2 regions of the Pedobacter sp. GW456-11-11-14-TSB4 genome follow, and region 1 is predicted to be linked to the other one. Evidence: riboswitches for the same ligand, from Rfam matches in the RefSeq annotation. Region 1 holds a riboswitch; the other holds the start of a gene.
What was found. Region 1 has a riboswitch for S-adenosylmethionine ahead of metH (methionine synthase). Riboswitches for the same ligand answer to the same signal wherever they lie in the genome.
Positions count from the first base shown of each region.

Region 1 (17,084 bases):
ACCATATATTAAACTTATGCCTAAGTTGTTCTTTCAAGAAAAAAGAAAATTAAAAAATAAAATAAAGAAATAAAATATTTTGAATATATTAATTACAGGTTCCAGTGGTTTTGTAGGTGTAAATTTAATTGCCTATCTAAAAAACAAAACCGAATTAAAACTCAAAACTGTAAGTAGGAAGGATTTGACTAACCTTCAAGATAATGATTTTTCCGAAAGTTCTGTAGTAGTCCATTTAGCTGGTAAAGCTCATGATCTTAAAAATACTTCAAATTCTGACGAGTATTACAAAGTGAATTTTGAGTTAACGAAGAATTTGTATGATGCTTTTTTAAAATCAGATGCAAAAAAATTCATTTTTATTAGTTCTGTAAAAGCAGCAGCTGATGAGGTACATGATGTATTGACTGAAATAGATAAACCCGATCCTCAAACCCATTATGGCAAATCGAAATTAATGGCTGAACAATATATTCAAAATCAAGCTTTGCCAATAGGTAAATCCTATTATATTTTAAGGCCGTGTATGATACATGGTCCAGGAAATAAGGGTAACTTAAACTTATTATATAAATTTGTTAAGAGAGGTGTGCCATATCCTTTAGCAGCATTTCATAATAAACGGTCGTTTTTAAGTGTAGAAAATTTGTGTTTCACGATAGCTACATTATTAGAAGTGAAAATTCCATCCGGAATTTACAATGTTGCAGATGACGATACATTATCTACTAATGAGGTAGTTGAAATATTAGCAAGTTCTATGGATAAAAGAGCTAAACTATGGGCAATTCCAACTAGTTTAATCATTGGTTTATCAAAAATAGGTGATCTTTTAAAATTACCGTTAAACACTGAAAGGTTGAATAAATTAACAGAAAATTACATTGTCAGCAATAAGAAAATAAAAGAAGCATTAAACTTATCTCTACCAATCACAACAAAAGATGGATTAAGTATTACAGCAAATTCATTTAAGGACGAGTAATTTAGTTACCATAAAATAAATATGAAAACAGCATTAATAACAGGCATAACAGGTCAAGATGGTGCCTACCTAGCAGATTTATTATTGAAAAAAGGATATGAAGTTCATGGCATCAAACGTCGTAGCTCTTTGTTTAACACAGACAGGATTGACCATTTATACCAAGATCCACACGAAAGTGATGTAAAGTTTAAATTGCATTATGGAGATTTAACCGATTCTACCAATCTGATTAGGATAGTACAAGAAGTACAGCCAGACGAAATTTATAATTTAGGTGCCATGAGCCACGTAAAGGTTTCTTTCGATTCTCCAGAATACGTTGCAAATGTAGATGGGATAGGTACGTTAAGGATATTAGAAGCGGTTAGAATTTTAGGTTTAGAACAGAAAACAAGAATTTATCAGGCCTCTACTTCTGAATTATATGGCGGCATGCCCGAAAATAAAAATGAAAAGGGATTTTATGATGAAAACTCACCTTTTTATCCTCGCTCACCTTACGGGGTAGCCAAGATCTATGGTTTTTGGATTACAAAAAACTATCGCGAAGCTTATAATATGTTTGCTTGTAATGGCATCTTGTTTAACCATGAAAGTCCGCTAAGGGGCGAAACATTTGTAACCCGTAAAATAACGAGAGCAACTTCTAAAATTGCGTTAGGCTTACAGGATAAATTGTTTTTGGGGAACCTAAATGCATTACGTGATTGGGGTCATGCCAAGGATTATGTGGAAGCGATGTGGTTAATTTTACAACAGGATATAGCTGAAGATTATGTAATTGCTACTGGTGTAACAACTACAGTGAGAGATTTTGTGAAATTGTCTTTTAAATATGTAGGGATTGAATTAGAATTTAAAGGAGAAGGTGTAGATGAAAAAGCTTATGTAGTTTCTTGTTCAAATCCAGATTATCAATTAGAGATTGGTAAAGAAGTAGTATCCGTAGATGCTTCTTATTTTAGGCCAACAGAAGTTGATTTGTTGATTGGTGATCCAACAAAATCAAAAACCCAATTAGGCTGGAAGCCAAAGTATGATTTAGCTGGCCTAGTTGAAGATATGATGACATCTGATGTAGAGCATTTTAAAAAGGAATTGATGTTAAAGACCGCTGGTTATAACGTTAAGAACCAATTTGAATAATAAGATATATAAGGAAGATTGTTTCGTCATTCTTCCTCGCAATGACGAAGAACGAAAATGAATAAAACCGATAAAATATATATCGCAGGACACCGAGGGATGGTGGGTTCTGCACTTTTAAGGAATTTGCAAGCCGCTGGTTTTGTGAATATCATCACAAGAACCTCTGCCGAATTGGATTTAAGAGATACGGTTGCCGTGGGTGATTTTTTTGCGAAAGAAAAACCAGCTTATGTATTATTGGCTGCTGCTAAGGTAGGGGGTATTGTGGCTAACAATACGTATCGTGCTGATTTTATTTACGAGAATTTGATGATTCAGAACAACGTTATACATCAATCATATTTACATAATGTTAGAAAGCTAATGTTTTTGGGTTCAAGTTGTATATATCCGAAATTGGCTCCTCAGCCTTTAAAGGAAGACTTCTTATTAACTGGACTCTTGGAGGAAACCAATGAGCCTTATGCTATTGCCAAAATTGCTGGGATAAAGATGTGTGATGCTTACCGAGCTCAGTACGGTAGTAATTTTATTTCTGTGATGCCAACCAATCTATATGGTCCGAATGACAATTATGATTTAAATAACTCTCATGTATTGCCAGCAATGTTGAGAAAATTTATGACTGCAAAACAAAAAGGAGAGCCATCCGTAACTATTTGGGGAACAGGTACACCCAAAAGGGAATTCTTGCATGCGGATGATTTAGCGGAGGCATGCATTTTTTTAATGGATAATTACAATGAGGCAGGTTTAGTTAATATTGGAGTTGGAGAGGACATCTCCATATTGAATTTAGCCAGATTGGTAAAGAAGATTGTTGGTTTTGAAGGAGAAATTGTCACAGATACTACCAAACCAGATGGTACGCCAAGAAAGTTAATGAATGTAGATAAACTTACAGCTTTGGGCTGGAAAGCAAAAACAACTTTGGAAGATGGAATTTCTAAAGTTTATAACGAAGTAAAACATAATGATTGGAGCTAACAATACCTATATTTTAATTATGGCGGGAGGTGTGGGTTCTCGCTTTTGGCCTAAAAGCCGTAATCAATTTCCTAAACAATTTATTGATATTTTAGGCTTAGGAAAATCTTTACTTCAATTAACATACGATAGGTTTTTAAAGATTTGCCCTAATCATCAAATATATATTTTAACAAATGAAAGATATGCAGAGCTTGTAAAAGAGCAATTGCCACAAATTTTACCTAGTAATATTCTCTTAGAGCCTAGTAGAAATAATACAGCCCCTTGTATTGCTTATGCAAGCTATAAAATTACCAAAACTAATCCAAAGGCAAATATAGTGGTAGCACCTTCAGATCATTTGATTTTAAAGGAAGATGTGTTTTTATCTAAAATTGAACAAGCATTATCTTTTACGGGTGAGAATGATGCCTTGTTGACTTTAGGGATTAGCCCAACTAGGCCAGATACGGGTTATGGTTATATTAAGTATAATATTTCGAGTAACGAGAATCAAGAGTCAAGTAATAATGCCAGCAATGCAGAGATTAAAAAAGTAACCGCGTTTATGGAGAAGCCATCTCTCGAAAATGCCCAAAAATATATTGCGAGTGGAGATTATGTATGGAATGCAGGTATTTTCATCTGGTCGGCAAATTCTATCATTAAAGCATTTGAGCATTATGCACCAGAAATCGCCACATTGTTTAGCAAAGGTTTGTCCAGCTATAATACTTCTGAGGAGGCCTCCTTCATCAACTCAAACTATCCTAGTGCTCCTAATATTTCGATAGATTATGCCATATTAGAAGAGGCTACTAATGTATATACAATTCCTGCTGATATTGGTTGGTGTGATTTAGGTACTTGGGCTTCTTTGCACCATGTGGTAGATAAAGATGAGGATGGAAATTCTAGTAGTTGCCAACATATCAATCTTAAAAACACCAAAGATTGTTTAATTCAATTACCTGTAGGTAAAGCTGCAGTAATTAAAGGTCTATCCGACTATATTGTGGTAGATGATGGCAAGGTATTGCTAATCTATCCTAAATCAGATGAACAGGAAATCAAACAAATTGCCGGTCAAATGGTGAAGGATTTCGGTGAAGAATATCAATAAAATTAAAGCATAGCTTAATGTTTACAGATATCGATTATTACCTTAACTTTGTAATTTATTAAGCTATGCTATCATTTTTATATTTACTAATCATATTAATTTCGTTGTTTTTCTTTGAACTTATCTATTTCAAAATCGCTGATCATTTTAACATCATCGATAAACCTAATTCAAGAAGTTCTCATACATCTATAACCTTGCGAGGAGGTGGAATAATATTTGTTGTCGCAGGTTTAATTTTTTATTGTTTTTCAGATTATCTATATTCCTATTTCATTGTGGGCTTATTGGCAATAGGTACAATCAGTTTTTTGGATGATATTCTGACACTTAACAATAAAGTAAGATTGTCGGTTCATCTTCTGTCCGTATTGTTACTATTTTACCAATGGCAGATGTTTGCTTTACCTTGGTATTGGCTTATTCTTGCAGCTATTTTTGTGATAGGAACTATTAACGCCTATAATTTTATGGATGGTGTGAATGGTATTACTGGCGGCTACAGTCTGGTAACTATTGCAAGTTTATATTATATCAATAACAATGGCATTAATTTTACCTCTAATGATTTATTGATCATTGTGGGCTTATCACTTTTGGTGTTCAATTTTTTTAATTTTAGAACCAAAGCCAAATGTTTTGCAGGTGATGTGGGGAGTGTGAGTATTGCTTTTACTATTGTGTTTTTGATAGGTCAATTGATTTTAAAGACTGAAAATTTTGGCTATATTTTGGTGTTGTTGTTTTATGGTTTGGATACTGCTACTACGGTATTTTTTAGAAAGCTGAGAAAAGAGAATATTTTCGAAGCTCACCGAAGTCATTTTTACCAATATTTAGCTAATCACTTAAAGTGGAATCATTTGGTAGTTTCGGGTTTGTATATGTTCATACAATTGTTGATTAATGGCATAATTGTTTTTTTAGTTAAGGATTCCATTATTTCTGCTTTGATACTTGCAGCTGTTTCAGCTATTTTGTTTTTGGCAATTAGGTTTATTGTGGAAGGTAAAAAACATTTAGTTAATAAGGCAGTATAAAGAAGTTTTCAAGAAGGCATTTTGATCCTACCTCTATTCCGCTATTGTTCATGTGAAATATTCTCTACTTGGAGCCTAAAGATGACGATTTGATTTAACTATAATGTCTAACTTATTGTTATAAAAAATTGTTCAAGGTAGCATTTGCAGGAGTGGTTGGTAATAACATAAAAACTTAGTTATTGTAAAAATTTTGACCTGATACAATATTTATCTTATCTTTACTTCAAACTAACCTTATTGCATTTTGTTTACTAAAATTAATATCGTTCCACGTTGGATAATTTTTCTGCTTGATTTAGGGGTTTGCCTTATCTCTCTAACCATTGCTTATTTTTTAAAGTTCAACTTCGATCTCTCCGAACTTAATGTTATTGATTTCAGTCGCAATGTATTGATTATGACTGCAATTAATATAGTTGTTTTTTTTAACGTAAAGACTTATTCGGGGATTATCCGTTACACTAGTGCGCAAGATACATTTAGGATTTTATTTGCTGTACTAATTAGCAATGGAATTTTCTTTTTTGTGAATTTAAGTGTAATAGCTTTAGGGATCAATCCATTAATATCCAACACGATCATTATAATTAATGGTTTAACAAGTTTTTTACTGTTAATTACTTATCGGGTAATGATCAAATACTTCTTCCTTTACATTAAAAATTTAAATCTAGATAAAAAGAAGGTTATTATATATGGGGCAGGTGAGGCTGGTTTAGCTACCAAAAGAACTTTTGATCATGATGCCAAGGTGAATAAAACTATCATCGCTTTTGTAGATGATGATGAACGTAAAGTAGGTAAAACTATTGATGGCATTAAAATTTTGGGCGCCAAAAAGTTGGAAGCTTTAATTACCGAACATGAGGTAGATGAAATCATTTTTGCTTCTTACACTATTCCTATCGAACGTAAAAATCAGATTGTGGATGTTTGTTTAGAGAATGATGTTGCTGTTTTAAATATCCCACCTGCTGATGTATGGGCAAAAGGTAAAATTAGTACTGCACAAATTCAAAATATCAATATTGAAGATTTGCTCAACAGAAAGCCCATACAAATAAATATTGATGGTATTCAAAATGAATTAAAAGACAAAAGAATTTTAATTACTGGCGCTGCTGGATCTATAGGTAGCGAGGTTGTACGCCAATTGATGAAATTTCAAACTGGTTTGATCATCTTGTGCGACCAGTCGGAAACCGCCCTACATAATATTTATTTAGAATTAGAAGAAACACATACAAATACTAATTTTCATGCTTTTGTTGGCGATGTTAGGGATGAGGTTAGGATGGATTATTTGTTTGAGACCTACAAGCCTCATTATGTATATCATGCAGCTGCTTATAAGCATGTGCCATTGATGGAGGACAACCCAGCTGAAGCTATTAAGACCAATGTGATGGGGACTAAAACCATTGCGGATATGGCAGTGAAACATGGAGTGCAAAAGTTTGTAATGATCTCTACAGATAAAGCAGTTAATCCAACGAATGTAATGGGGGCTTCTAAGCGTATTGCAGAAATTTATGTACAATCATTAAACAACTCATTGAGTACCGATGATTTTATTTTTAGTAATGGTTTAAGTTATATTAACGATTTAAATGTTAAACCCATTACCAAATTTATCACTACACGTTTTGGTAATGTATTGGGTTCAAATGGCTCTGTAATACCTCGTTTTAAACAGCAGATAGAAAAAGGAGGCCCTGTAACGGTGACACATCCAGAAATTACACGTTACTTTATGACCATTCCTGAAGCTTGCAGATTAGTATTAGAAGCAGGTTGCATGGGTAAAGGCGGAGAAATCTTTATTTTTGACATGGGCAAGTCTGTAAAGATTGTGGAGTTGGCCAAAAAGATGATCCGTTTGGCTGGCTTAGAGCCCAATCAAGACATTCAAATTTCTTATTCTGGATTAAGACCTGGTGAGAAATTATTTGAAGAATTATTAAATGATAATGAAAATACAATGCCTACGCATCATGAAAAAATCATGATTGGAAGGGTTAGGGAATATGTTTTCTCAGAAATTGAATCTCAAATTTATACATTGCTTCAACATGCTAAACAAAATGATGATCGACAGGTAGTCATTGCCATGAAAATGTTAGTAAAAGAATACAAATCTAAGAATTCAGTTTTTGAAGAATTAGACAACCCAGCTTAAATATCTAATATTTGCTTAGTCAAGTTTACGCATCTCATTCTTACTTCTCATTAATAAATATTTTGAGCATCTTTGTAAACGCTTTGGTTGACCCTTAGCTCTAGATACTAGCTTGATTTTATGAAAAAAACTTTTCTTTTGGGTTGTGCACTTTGCATTTCCATCGTTAGCAATGCCCAACAAATTATACCCTATAGCTATTATCAATACCAAAAGTTGAATAAATCGTTATATAGCTTAGATACTAGGTTTCATACTTCACTTAAACCAGTTATTTCTGATGATACGACCATTACTAACCAATTGGACTCGTTATTGGCGGTAGGTACAGATATAATAAGAAATACCTGGGCTGGCCGTAAATTATTTAATGAGCATTTATTGCAAGTAAATAAGGAGGATTATACCTTCTACTTAGATTTTTTACCTGATTACCAAATTGGTAGAGATAGGGAACATGGTGTCACTACTTGGTTAAATACTAGAGGATATCAGTTTGGAGGTACAATAGGTAAAAAATTTAGTTTTTACAGTAGTGGGTTTGAAAATCAAGCTCGCTTTAATAACTACTTAACAAACTACATCAATAGTAAGGGTGTAATTCCTGGTATGGTAAATGATAAATTTGGTGTTGCAAGAACCACAAAAGATTGGGCATATGCAACGGCTGTGGTAAATTACACCCCTAATAAATATTTTTCCTTTACATTAGGTCAGGATAAAAATTTTATAGGAGATGGTTATCGCTCTATGTTATTGTCTGATGTTGCTGCACCCTATCCGTTTTTGAAATTAACGGGTACCTTGGGAAATGTGAAATATATGGCCATGTGGTCTCAGTTTCAAGATCCTTTATCTCCTGCTTTTTCTTATGATAATGGTTTTAGAAAAAAATGGGGCGCTTTTCATTACTTAGATTGGAATGTAAACAACCGTTTATCATTGGGCTTTTTTGATTCGATCATTTGGCAAGATGCTGATGTTGATGGAAAAAGAGGATTTGACGTATCTTATTTAAATCCAATTATATTTTTGAGAACAGTTGAAGGCATGAATGGCTCTCCAGACAACGCTTTGATTGGATTTACAGCTAAGTATAAATTATTGAGCAACTTGACTGTATATGGGCAAGCTGCTGCTGATGAATTTACGGCTAAAGAGGTTTTTGGTGGTAATGGTTATTGGGCAAATAAATTCGCTTACCAATTAGGTGTAAAAGGATTTGATGCTTTTAAAGTAGCGGGTTTAAATTACTTAGCAGAGTTTAATACTGCACGACCTTTTACTTATACCCAAAGAAGCTCATTGTTAAATTATGGGCATTATGCTGAAGCTTTAGCTCATCCAATGGGGGCTAACTTTAGAGAGTTTTTAACGATTTGGAATTACCAATACAACAAATGGGCATTTTCAGCTCAGGCTAATGTAGCTAATTATGGCTTAAATAATGGTGAGAATGTAGGTAAAGATATCAATGAATCTTACGTAACAAGAACGAGAGAAAACGGATACAGAACTGGTGACGGTTTGAAAACTAATTTTGCTTACTTAGATGCTAGAGTTTCTTATATCATCAATCCAAAGTATAATTTAAGATTGGAAGGTGGAGCAATATTTAGACAAGAGAAGAATAGCTTGATCAATGACAAAACTACCATGGTAACCTTTGGTTTAAGAAGTAGCTTCCGTAATATTTACCAGGATTTTTAAACCCTAAATCCCCTATAGAGGACTTTTAGGTTTAAAACATTTCCGATTTAATATTTCAATCTTCCCACAGCTAAACGTTTACCCAGCTAACCATTTTCTTATAGTCTAAAATATCGCTTTGGCAATTTCCTTGGTTTGTGCAGGTTTACCCATGGTATAAAAGTGCAAAACTGGCGCCCCAAAATCTATTAACTCTTTACACTGCTTGATCATTGCAGCGGTTCCTATTTCTTTAGCTTCAGCATTACTTTTAGCATAAGATAGCGCATCAGTTAATTCATCAGGTAAATCTATATGAAAGATTTTTGGCAGTACATTCAATTGGGTTAATGTGCTAATTGGTTTTAAGCCAGGTATAATTGGTACATTGATGTCATTTTCTCTGCACTTTTTAACAAAGTCGAAATATTTCTGGTTGTCGAAAAACATTTGGGTAACAATAAATTCTGCGCCCATATCTACTTTCTTTTTCAAGAATTTAAAATCTGAATTGAGATTTGGTGCTTCGAAATGCTTTTCTGGGTATCCGGCAACGCCGATACAAAAATCACTTTTAAAAGTCTCTACATCCTCATGTAAAAACTTACCATCGTTATGGTTTTTGATATGCTCAATTAGATCTGTAGCATAACAGTGTCCGCCTTTGGTTGGTATAAAAGAATTATCTGCAGCACGAGCATCGCCCCTTAAAGCCAGTACATTGTCAATTCCTAAAAACTGTAGATCTATTAAAGCATTTTCAGTTTCCTCTTTTGTAAAGCCACCACAAATTAAGTGTGGTACTGCATCAATTTTATATTTATGGATAATTGCAGCACAAATCGCAATGGTGCCTGGACGCTTACGGTAAGCTACCTTTTGTAATAAGCCATTTTCCTGCTCTTTGTAAATATAATCTTCACGTAATGAGGTTACATCAATAAACGGTGGATTGAACTCTAGCAACGGATCTATTGCATCATAGATCCATTGAATGCTTTGGCCTTTAATTGGAGGCAAAAGCTCAAAAGAAAATAAGGTTTTACCATTTGCGTTTTTGATGTGTTCTGTGATCTTCATACCCAATCCGCCGCTGGCGGAGCTAATAATTGTAAATTGTATACTATTTATATTCTTCTCCTTTAACAGGTAGGGGAGTTAATAAGCCAAATTAGGGCTTAACCATTTTTCTGCTTCTTCTATACTCATCCCTTTTCTGGCTGCGTAATCTTCTATTTGGTCTTTCGTTATTTTTCCCAAACCAAAATATCGCGATTGAGGGTGAGCAAAGTAAAACCCACTCACGGCGGCCGTTGGGTACATTGCGTAACTTTCGGTTAGGCGTAGTCCAATTTTATTTTCAGCATCGAGCAAGCTAAACAAAGTTCCTTTTTCGGTATGCTCCGGACAAGCAGGGTAGCCTGGTGCCGGACGAATACCCGCGTATTCTTCTTTAATTAATTCTTGATTGCTCAAACTTTCTTCTTTTGCATAGCCCCAATATTCTTTTCTAACCAATTCATGCATCCGCTCTGCGAAAGCCTCTGCCAGCCGGTCTGCTAAAGCTTTAATCATGATGCTATTGTAATCATCGTGGTTTTTCTCAAATTCTTCTACCAAAGCATCAATACCAATACCGGTTGTAACAGCAAAACCACCAAAATAATCTTGCACACCACTTTCTTTTGGGGCGATAAAATCAGATAAAGCATAATAAGGCTCACCAGCCATTTTTTCTGCCTGTTGGCGAAGGGTGTGAATAGTTTTCAGTTTAAGGTTTTCAGTTTTCAGATGTGTGTTGTCTGAAAACTGTGAATTGACAACTGTTAGCTGAATATCGTCTCCAACTGAGTTTGCTGGCCAAAAGCCAATTACACCTTTGGCTGTCAGTAGTTTTTCATCAACAACTTTATTTAACAAAACTTGTGCGTCGTTAAATAGTTTTTTTGCTTCATCACCCACATTTTTATCATCAAATATTTTTGGGTAGCTACCGCGAAGTTCCCAAGTATGGAAAAATGGGGTCCAGTCGATGTAAGGAACTAGCTCTGCTAATGGATAATCCTCAAAAATTTTGGTTCCGGTAAAAGTAGGGGCTGCTGCAACTTTCGTTAAATCTATTTGAAATTTGTCTGCTCTTGCTTCTTCAATTGTTTTAAATCTTTTATCAGAACGTTTATTGAGGTGAGCTTCACGAGCTTTGTCATACTCTGCTCTAATCCCTGCTACATAATCTCCTTTAGCTTCAGGGTTCATTAATGTACTGCAAACCGTTACACTTCTAGATGCATCTAACACATGAATTGCTGGGCCTGAATAGTTTGGGGCAATTTTTACTGCAGCATGTATTCTAGACGTAGTAGCGCCACCAACTATCAAAGGAACAGTAAAACCTTCACGTTCCATTTCTTTGGCAAAATGAACCATTTCATCTAAAGAAGGGGTGATCAAACCGCTTAGGCCTATAATATCTGCGTTAATTTCTTTTGCTTTTTTAATGATTTCTTGAGCAGGAACCATAACCCCCATATCTATCACTTCGAAATTATTGCAAGCCAAAACTACACCCACAATATTTTTACCGATATCATGTACATCACCTTTTACGGTTGCTAGTAAAACCTTGCCTGCAGAGGAACTTTGGTCTTGATCAGGATTGTCTAGCTTTTCTTGCTCGATGAATGGAAGTAGATAAGCAACTGCTTTTTTCATTACCCTAGCAGATTTTACAACTTGTGGTAAAAACATTTTCCCTGCGCCAAACAAATCGCCTACAATATTCATCCCATCCATTAATGGGCCTTCAATTACTTGAATTGGTCTGGCATATTTTTGGCGAGCTTCTTCTACATCTTCATCTAAATATTCAACAATACCTTTTACCAACGAGTGTGATAATCGATCTTCAACTGTTTCTTTTCTCCATTCTTCATCTCTAACTATTTCTTTGCCTTTACTTTTAATGGTATCAGCATATTCTACCAAACGTTCGGTTGCATCATCTCTTCGGTTCAGTAATACATCTTCAACACGTTCTAATAATTCTGGCGGAATTTCCTGATATACCTCTAACATTCCGGCGTTAACAATTCCCATGTCTAAACCAGCTTGAATAGCATGATATAAAAAAGCAGAGTGCATCGCTTCGCGTACCGTATTGTTACCTCTAAAAGAGAAAGAAATGTTAGATACACCGCCACTTACTTTAGCATGTGGCAAGTTTTGTTTAATCCACCTTGTGGCATTAATAAAATCTACCGCATAATTGTTGTGCTCTTCTAAACCTGTAGCAACGGTTAAAATATTTGGGTCGAAGATGATATCTTGAGCAGGGAAACCAATTTCGCTAACTAAAATGTCATAGCTTCTTTTACAGATTTCAATTCTTCTTTCGTAATTATCTGCTTGTCCTTGCTCATCAAATGCCATTACAACAACGGCAGCGCCGTATTGCATAATTTTGCGGGCACTTTCTCTAAATTTATCTTCGCCTTCTTTTAAGGATATGGAGTTAACGATGCCTTTCCCTTGCAAACATTTTAAGCCATTTTCTATCACCGACCATTTTGATGAATCGACCATGATGGGTAATTTGGCAATATCAGGTTCTGAAGCAATTAGATTTAAGAATTTAGTCATGGCGGCTTCCGAATCCAACATCCCTTCATCCATGTTCACATCGATGATTTGCGCACCTCCCTCTACTTGCTGTAAGGCTACTGCAAGGGCCGCTTCATAATCGCCACCTAAAATTAATTTAGAAAATTTTGGCGAACCAGTAATATTTGTTCTTTCACCAATGTTTACGAAAATACTTTCGGGCGTAATGGTTACAGGCTCTAAACCACTCAAACGCATAAAAGGCTCAATGTAAGGGATTTTGCGAGGTTCTGCTTTTCTTGCTTTTGCAGCAATGCAGCCTATATGCTCTGGAGTTGTACCACAGCAACCGCCAACAATATTTACAAAACCTGCAGCAATAAAATCATCTACCAAATGAGCAGTTTCATGAGGCATTTCATCATAAGCGCCAAATTCATTTGGCAAACCTGCATTAGGATAGGCCGAAACATAGCATCCCGCTTTTGCGGCTAATTCTTCAATATGCGGGCGCATTTCTTTTGCTCCTAAAGCGCAATTGAAACCAATACTTAGTGGTTTTGCATGCATCACTGAGTTTAAGAAAGCTTCGGCAGTTTGTCCAGATAAAGTTCTACCAGAAGCGTCGGTAATAGTGCCAGAAATCATAATTTCAAGCTTTCTGCCGATTACTTCTTCATATTTTTTTATAGCAACTATGGCTACTTTAGCATTTAAAGTATCAAATATGGTCTCTATTAATAAAACATCTGCTCCTCCATCAACCAAGCCTCTCACTTGTTCGTAGTACGCTTCCTCCAATTCATCAAAATAAACTGCTCTGTAGCCCGGGTCGTTTACATTTGGCGACATAGACAAAGTTCTATTTGTTGGGCCAATAGCGCCAGCTACAAAACATTTACGATCTGGGTTAGCTGCCATAAATTCTGTAACAGCTTCTTTTGCAACTCTTGCGCCCTCAAAACTTAGTTCGTAAGAAAGATCTTCCATTTGGTAATCTGCCATGGAAATTCGCTGTGTACTAAAAGTATTGGTCTCTATAATGTCAGCACCTGCTTTTAAATATTCAAGGTGAATAGCTTTGATGATATCAGGGCGAGTAATGTTAAGTAAATCGTTATTGCCTTTTACATCATACGGGTGTGTAGCAAAGCGATCTCCTCTGAAATCTTCTTCAGTTAAGGTGTAGCGCTGAATCATGGTGCCCATTGCACCATCTATAATTAAAATACGTTTTTCTAGTTCTTCTCTAATGCTCATAATTTGTAGTAGCAAGTCGCTAGTATCAAGTATCAAGAATTCCTGATAAATGCACTAATTTCATACCTGAGACAAATATATACCCTGCACTTCGGCTCTCGATATTTGAGACACTATATGATAATAAAAGCTTATCCTAAAATAGGGAATGGTGTTCGAACTTATCTTCTCTCGCCACTGCTGAGATTAGAAATTAGCACCTTGTTGGCACAGGTTGCTAAGACTTCTTTGGGTCTATTCCCTCCATCTTTCTTAATAAGCAATACAAAGGTGCAACAAAGCATTATCAATTCCAAAAAAGTAAGTGCTAATGCCAAATAAAATTACAAAGGCTACGCAAATATGCCCAGCCATCGGTATAATATTTTGTGCTTGATGTTTATTTGCAAGCTAAACTTGAAGATCAATGATTTGAAAGATAATCCTGATAAGCTAAATTTAAACCCTTTTCTAAATTAATTTGGTGCTTCCAACCTAAATTATGAAGCTTAGTAACATCCATTAATTTACGAGGAGTACCGTCAGGCTTGCTTTCATCAAATGTAATATGGCCTTCAAATCCTACAATTTTTTGTATAAGTAAAGCAAGATCTTTAATTGTCAAATCATCGCCTGTACCAATATTAATTAAATGAGGTTCGTTGTAGGTTTGCATTAAAAAATAACAGGCATCGGCTAAGTCATCAGCAAATAGAAATTCACGCATCGGCTTTCCTGAGCCCCAAATTACCACTTCTTCAGCATTTGATTTTTTAGCTTCATCAAACCTTCTTATTAAGGCAGGTAAAACATGTGAGTTTTGTGGGTGATAATTATCGTTATAGCCATATAAATTTGTTGGCATTACCGAAATGAAGTTACATCCATATTGCGCTCTGTAAGCATCGCACATTTTTATGCCAGCAATTTTGGCAATGGCGTAGGGCTCATTGGTTTCTTCTAACAATCCTGTTAATAAATATTCTTCCTTTAATGGTTGAGGAGCAAGTTTAGGGTAGATGCAACTTGAACCTAAAAACATTAGTTTTTTAACACCATTTAAATAAGATTGATGAATAACATTATTTTGTATCGCTAGGTTTTCATACAAAAAATCAGCACGATAAGTGTTGTTTGCGATAATGCCACCTACCTTTGCTGCAGCTAAAAAAACATATTCAGGTTTTTCTGTATTAAAAAAGGCCTCAACTGCTTTTTGATCTCTTAAATCGAGTTCGGCTGATGTTTTAATGATTAGATCTGTGTAGCCTTCTTTTTGTAGTTTTCTATAAATGGCCGAGCCAACCATACCACGATGGCCAGCAACGTATATTTTCGAATTTTTTTCCAATTGAGTTTGTTTTAAGCGCTCTGCATTTTAAGGTGCTGGCCTAAGAAGCTATTGTTTTTGTAGTTCTACTAACTGCTAATTTTTTTACTTCGGCAACTATAGCACCTTTATCATATTGGCAAATTGCCCATAATTCTGGTTGTTCTCCATGTTCAATAAACTCATCTGGAATACCTAAGCGAGTTACATTGGCATTGTAATTATGGTCTGCCATAAATTCTAATATCGCACTTCCCATGCCACCTTGTAAACAGCCATCTTCTATTGTGATGACGTTTTTAAAACGTGTAAATACATCGTGTAGCATTGCTGCGTCTAGTGGTTTTACAAATCTTAAATCAAAATGTGCGGGAAAAATGCCTTCACTATTTAATTCTTGGCAAGCCTCAACAGCGAAATTACCTACATGACCAATTGATAAAATGGCTACATCTTCTCCATCGCAAATTTTTCTGCCTTTTCCAATTTCTAATGCTTTAAAAGGTCTCTTCCAATCGGGCATAACACCGTTTCCACGAGGGTAACGGATGGTGAATGGGCCAACATTTTCTTGCTGCGCAGTGTACATTAAGTTGCGAAGTTCTTCCTCGTTCATAGGTGAGGCCACCACCATATTCGGGATACATCGCATGTATGCTAAATCGTATGCCCCATGGTGTGTAGCGCCATCAGCACCTGCTAAACCTGCTCTATCTAAACAAAAAACTACATTTAGGTTTTGTATAGCCACATCGTGGATAACCTGATCATAAGCTCTTTGCATAAAGCTAGAGTAAATATTACAGAATGGCACCAAACCTTGAGTAGCTAAACCCGCCGAAAAAGTAACAGCATGTTGCTCGGCAATACCAACATCAAAAGCTCTGTGAGGCATCGCTTTCATCATGATATTGAGTGAGCAGCCAGAAGGCATTGCAGGTGTAATACCTACAATTTTGGCATTAGCCTCAGCCAATTCTACCATGGTATGTCCAAAAACATCTTGGTATTTTGGGGGTTGAGGTTTATCAGAAACTGATTTTTTAATTTCTCCAGTAATTTTATCAAATAAACCTGGTGCATGCCATTTGGTTTGGTCTTTTTCAGCTAATGCGAAACCTTTACCTTTTACGGTTACACAATGTAACAACTTAGGACCGGGAATAGCCGATAAATCTTTAATAACGGCTGCTAAACGTTTTACATCGTGCCCATCGACAGGGCCAAAGTATCTAAAGTTTAGGGCTTCGAATAGGTTGCTTTGTTTTAGTAAAGTTCCCTTAATACTTTTCTCAATTTTTTTAACGTATTTATGTGCATTTGGACCAAGTTCAGAGAGCTTGCTTAGTACACTTGATACGTCATCGCGAAAGCGATTATATGATTTCGAGGTAGTGATATTGGTTAAATATTCTTTTAAAGCACCAACATTTGGATCTATAGACATACAATTGTCGTTTAAGATTACCAAAACGTTAGAGTTTTCTATTCCGGCATGGTTCAATCCTTCGAAAGCAAGGCCAGCTGTCATGGCTCCATCACCAATTACAGCAACATGTTGGCGGTCTTTTTCTCCCTTATAATGAGAAGCTACCGCCATACCTAATGCAGCAGAAATTGAAGTTGAAGAGTGCCCAACACCGAAGGTATCATACTCGCTTTCACTGATTTTTGGGAAACCACTTATGCCATTGATAATTCTGTTTGTATGAAATTGATTTCTCCTACCGGTTAAAATTTTATGCCCATAAGCTTGGTGCCCAACATCCCAAACC
Region 1 is NZ_JBWKZK010000001.1:664,341-681,424, reverse strand. Features, by position in the region: gene AC07XU_RS03095 (WecB/TagA/CpsF family glycosyltransferase) at 1-73, shown strand, start outside; gene AC07XU_RS03090 (NAD-dependent epimerase/dehydratase family protein) at 80-985, shown strand; gene gmd (GDP-mannose 4,6-dehydratase) at 1,007-2,134, shown strand; gene AC07XU_RS03080 (GDP-L-fucose synthase family protein) at 2,192-3,124, shown strand; gene AC07XU_RS03075 (mannose-1-phosphate guanylyltransferase) at 3,111-4,229, shown strand; gene AC07XU_RS03070 (MraY family glycosyltransferase) at 4,295-5,269, shown strand; gene AC07XU_RS03065 (polysaccharide biosynthesis protein) at 5,517-7,451, shown strand; gene AC07XU_RS03060 (gliding motility protein RemB) at 7,572-9,161, shown strand; gene AC07XU_RS03055 (methylenetetrahydrofolate reductase) at 9,267-10,220, opposite strand; gene metH (methionine synthase) at 10,299-14,000, opposite strand; SAM riboswitch class I at 14,159-14,262, opposite strand; gene fcl (GDP-L-fucose synthase) at 14,404-15,330, opposite strand; gene dxs (1-deoxy-D-xylulose-5-phosphate synthase) at 15,371-17,084, opposite strand, start outside.

Region 2 (4,871 bases), on a different contig from region 1:
CCACTTTAAACTAATTCAATATGGTAATACCCAATTTAACGAGGCTTTATAATTCAATCGCTTTAAGATTCTCGCCTTCGCAGGAATGACGCTTTACATTACCCAAACAAAGTACTACTTAAATACCGATCTCCCCTATCACAAGCAATAAATACAATTAGCCCGCTTTCCAATTCTTCGGCTAATTGCAAAGCACAATGCAAAGCGCCTCCACTACTCATACCTGCAAAAATACCTTCTTTTTTAGCTAAAGCTCGAGCAGCCATTGTGGCATCTTGCTGAGAAACATCCATAATTCGGTCTAAACGTTCTGGCTCATAAATTTTTGGCAAATATTCAATTGGCCAGCGGCGAATTCCCGGAATAGATGACTCTTCTGTTGGTTGGCAACCCACAATTTGAATAGCTGAATTTTTCTCTTTCAAATATCTTGAATTACCCATTATACTCCCTGTTGTACCCATACTACTTACAAAATGAGTAATTTGTCCATTCGTATCATTCCAAATTTCTGGACCAGTAGTTTTATAGTGTGCTAAATAATTATCAGCATTGGCAAATTGGTTCAATAAATAATAACCAGTTCGATTACCTTTTTCTTCTGCATAATCTCTACAAATTTCAATAGAATCAAGTAAAGTAACTTTAGCACCAAAAGCCTCCATGGTTAAAGTACGTTCTCTGGTTGAGCTTGATGGCATTACCAGTTCAATTTCAATCCCATAAATGGAGGCAATCATAGCTAAGGCAATTCCTGTATTGCCGCTGGTTGCTTCAATTAATTTCGTGTTTTTATCAACTTCCCCACGTTCCATCGCACTGCGAATCATATTTAAAGCCGCTCGATCTTTAACGCTACCACCAGGATTATTTCCTTCCAGCTTTGCGTAAATTTTAACATCAGGATTGGTATTTAAATACCTAATTTCCGCTAGCGGTGTGTTTCCAATGCAATCGATAATGGTTTTCATGATGATTTAATTTTAATTTCTGCTTGATGAAAAACTGTAGAATTTTCTGGAACACTTGTAGTTAACCAAACATTTCCGCCTATAATACTACGCTCGCCAATAACCGTTAAACCGCCTAAAATGGTTGCTCCAGAATAAATTACTACATGGTTTCCGATAGTTGGGTGCCTTTTGGTATTCGACTTTGATTTATCTACACTTAAAGCGCCTAAAGTTACACCTTGATATAATTTTACATAGTTACCAATCACGGTAGTTTCTCCAATAACAAGGCCAGTTCCATGATCTATGTATAAATATTCGCCTATCACTGCTGCCGGATGAATGTCTATTCCTGTTACTGTATGGGCATATTCGGTTATGATACGCGGAATGTATGGAACATCAAGCAGGTATAATTCATGCGCAAAACGATACATCGCGGTAGCAAAAAAACCTGGATAACATCTTATGATTTCAAACTCACTTTGTGCTGCCGGATCGCCGTTTACTAGCGAAGCTAAATCTGTATTTAGTTTGCGATAAATTTCTGGCAATTGTTCAAAAAAGCCGTCTGCGATAGCTTTGTGTCTATCAGATTTACAATCTTTAGTTGATTTTAAGATCAATTGTAACTCTTCCTTTGACTCAAAAAATACGCCTTTTAATACATCATGTGTATAATTAGTTGATGCTCCTCTTTCAGGAAATATGAGGTTGAGTAGATTTTGAGCCCAATTAGCAATGGTTTGGTTAGATGGAACTACCTGTTGCTGCTTTTGGCGAAAAATGATACTATCTAAAAAATAATTATCCACTATTGAAAGTTTTAATTTAAACTACAAAGTTACTATACTTTAGTTTGATAGGTAATTATTTAAGTCAGTATAATGCCAAATTAAAAATAGCCAGTAAATATATCATTGTAATTTACTTATTATCAGTATAATAAAAAATAATCAGAATTATATTTTGCAGTATTAAATATTTCATACTATATTTGAAACATTATTTGGAAAAACCAAGTAAAAGTCAATTACCAACATGGTTATTGATTTATAAAGAAGTGGCGAGAGACAGGCTCTAAGACCCACTGGCAACCCTCCCTAACGGAGAAGGTGCCAATTCCTGACCACTCAACATGGTGTTGTTTGGAAATATAAATTAAGAAGATGAAAAAATTAAATTCTATTTCGCTTGGTAGCGATATTCTTAAGTTTAAAGCTAAAAATGAGGCTTCAGTATTGATTTCTAATCAGCTATGCGCAAATATTTTTGCTATGAATTGTATGTGCATTTGCATGTACTAAATAAAAACTTCGGCTCTGTAAAAATATTTCATTTCTGAAGGTCCCGATTAACGGGATACGCAATATCACTTAAGCCAAATTCGGCTAACAACAAATCGTAAATCGTAAATCTAAAATTGTAAATCAAAATGTCAACTCAACATAAATTCGAAACACTACAACTACATGCAGGTCAGGAAATAGATCCAACAACTGGATCTAGAGCAGTACCAATTTACCAAACAACCTCTTACGGCTTTAAAAACTCTGAACACGGTGCAAATCTTTTCGGTTTAAAAGAATTTGGAAACATTTATACCAGATTAATGAACCCAACTACAGATGTTTTTGAAAAAAGAATTGCAGCTTTAGAAGGCGGTGTTGCAGCTTTGGCAGTTGGCTCTGGACAAGCTGCACAGTTTATTGCATTAAATAATATTTTGCAAGCAGGTGATAACTTTGTTTCATCTAACCATTTGTACGGAGGTTCTTACAATCAATTTAAAGTAGCTTTCAAACGCTTAGGGATTGAAGTTAAATTTGCGAATATAGACGAGCCTCAAAGCTTTGTTGATTTAATAGATGAAAACACTAAAGCCATTTATGTAGAAACGATTGGAAACCCTGCTTTTAGTGTTCCAGATTTTGAACAAATTGCTGCAATAGCTAAACAGCATGATTTGCCTTTAATTGTAGACAATACTTTTGGTGCTGGCGGATATTTATTTAAACCCCTAGAGCATGGTGCACATATTGTTGTAGAATCTGCCACAAAGTGGATAGGCGGACACGGAACAAGTATTGGAGGTGTAATTGTTGATGGTGGAAATTACAATTGGGCGAATGGAAAGTTCCCTCAATTTAGTGAACCGTCTGATGGTTACCACGGTTTAGTTTTTGGAGATGTTTTTGGTCAAGATGGCCCATTCGGTAATATCCAATTTATCATTCGTGCTCGTGTAGAAGGTTTAAGAGATTTCGGCCCTGCCATCTCTCCTTTTAATTCATTTTTATTAATACAAGGTTTAGAAACTTTATCGCTTCGTGTGCAACGCCATGTAGAAAACGCTTTGGCTTTAGCTACTTGGTTAGAAAATCATCCGGCTGTTGCAAAAGTAAATTACCCAGGTTTAGAAACTAGCCCTTATCATGCTAATGCTAAAAAATATTTAAGAAATGGATTTGGTGGAGTGTTGTCTTTCGAGCTCAAAGGAAGTAAAGAAAACGCCATCAACTTTGTTGATAATTTGAAGTTAATAAGCCATTTGGCTAATGTTGGTGATGCCAAAACTTTAATTATCCAGCCATCTGCAACCACTCACCAACAATTAAGCGAAGCAGAACAATTAACCGCTGGAGTTTATCCAAATCAACTGAGAGTTTCTGTTGGTATTGAGCATATTGATGATATTAAAGCAGATTTTGAGCAGGCTTTTGCTACAATTGGTTCATTGGTTCAATAGTTCATTTGGCCAAAACATTTCAACATTTCAACAATTCAACTTTACAAAATGTCTTCTACATATAAACATCCAAAAATATTCAAACTAGAAAGCGGTAAAAAATTACGCAATCTAGAAATTGCTTATCAAACTTTTGGTAAACTGAATGATAAAAAAGATAATGTGATTTGGGCTTGTCATGCGCTTACCGCAAATGCTGATGTTTTAGATTGGTGGAAAGGATTATTTGGTAATAATGATCTATTTAATCCTGAAGAACATTTCATTGTATGTGCAAATATTTTAGGCTCTAATTATGGCACAACAAATCCGTTAAGTATAAATCCAATTACTGGGCAACCATACTTTTTATCATTTCCAGAATTTACCATTAGAGATTTAGCAGCTGCACACAATTTGCTAGCGAACCATTTAGGTATTGATAAAATTAAGGTTTTAATAGGCGGTTCGTTAGGTGGACAGCAAGCATTGGAATGGTCATTGGCAAAAACACAAACCATAGAAAATTTAATTTTGGTTGCCACAAATGCAGTTCATTCTCCGTGGGGTATTGCATTTAACGAAAGTCAGCGTTTGGCAATTAGCACCGACAGAACTTTTTATGCTAATCAGCCAAATGGTGGTTTAAAAGGTCTTAAGGTAGCAAGAAGCATTGCTTTACTATCATACAGAACTTATCAGGCCTATGCTGATACCCAAGTTGAAAGTGTTAACGATAAAACTACTGGATACAGAGCTTCTTCTTACCAAAATCATCAAGGAGAAAAACTTTGTAAGCGCTTTAACGCATACAGTTATTGGTATTTAAGCAAAGCGATGGATAGTCATAATGTTGGCAGAGGAAGAAAAAGTATTATTGCGGCATTGGCCGAAGTAAAATCAAACACGTTGGTTATTGGTATTGAAAATGATGTTTTGTTTCCTGTTTCTGAGCAAAAATTTTTAGCCGAACATATTACCGATGCACAATTTAGCGCCATAAACTGCGCTTATGGGCATGATGGCTTTTTAATAGAAACTGATAAGCTTACAAATATTATCGGCAATTTTTTAAAAAACAACGCAGACAAAAAAATTATAAAATTAAGTAGAATAGCTTAAGCTTAACTCAGAAAGACTAAACAGAATAAAAAATAAAACAGATAAAATCAGTGAAATCATTTTATCTG
Region 2 is NZ_JBWKZK010000003.1:269,640-274,510, reverse strand. Features, by position in the region: gene cysM (cysteine synthase CysM) at 99-971, opposite strand; gene epsC (serine O-acetyltransferase EpsC) at 968-1,768, opposite strand; SAM riboswitch class I at 2,004-2,116, shown strand; gene AC07XU_RS12900 (O-acetylhomoserine aminocarboxypropyltransferase/cysteine synthase family protein) at 2,389-3,702, shown strand; gene AC07XU_RS12895 (homoserine O-acetyltransferase family protein) at 3,751-4,803, shown strand.
Region 2: another riboswitch for S-adenosylmethionine. It lies ahead of AC07XU_RS12900 (O-acetylhomoserine aminocarboxypropyltransferase/cysteine synthase family protein); the one in region 1 lies ahead of metH (methionine synthase).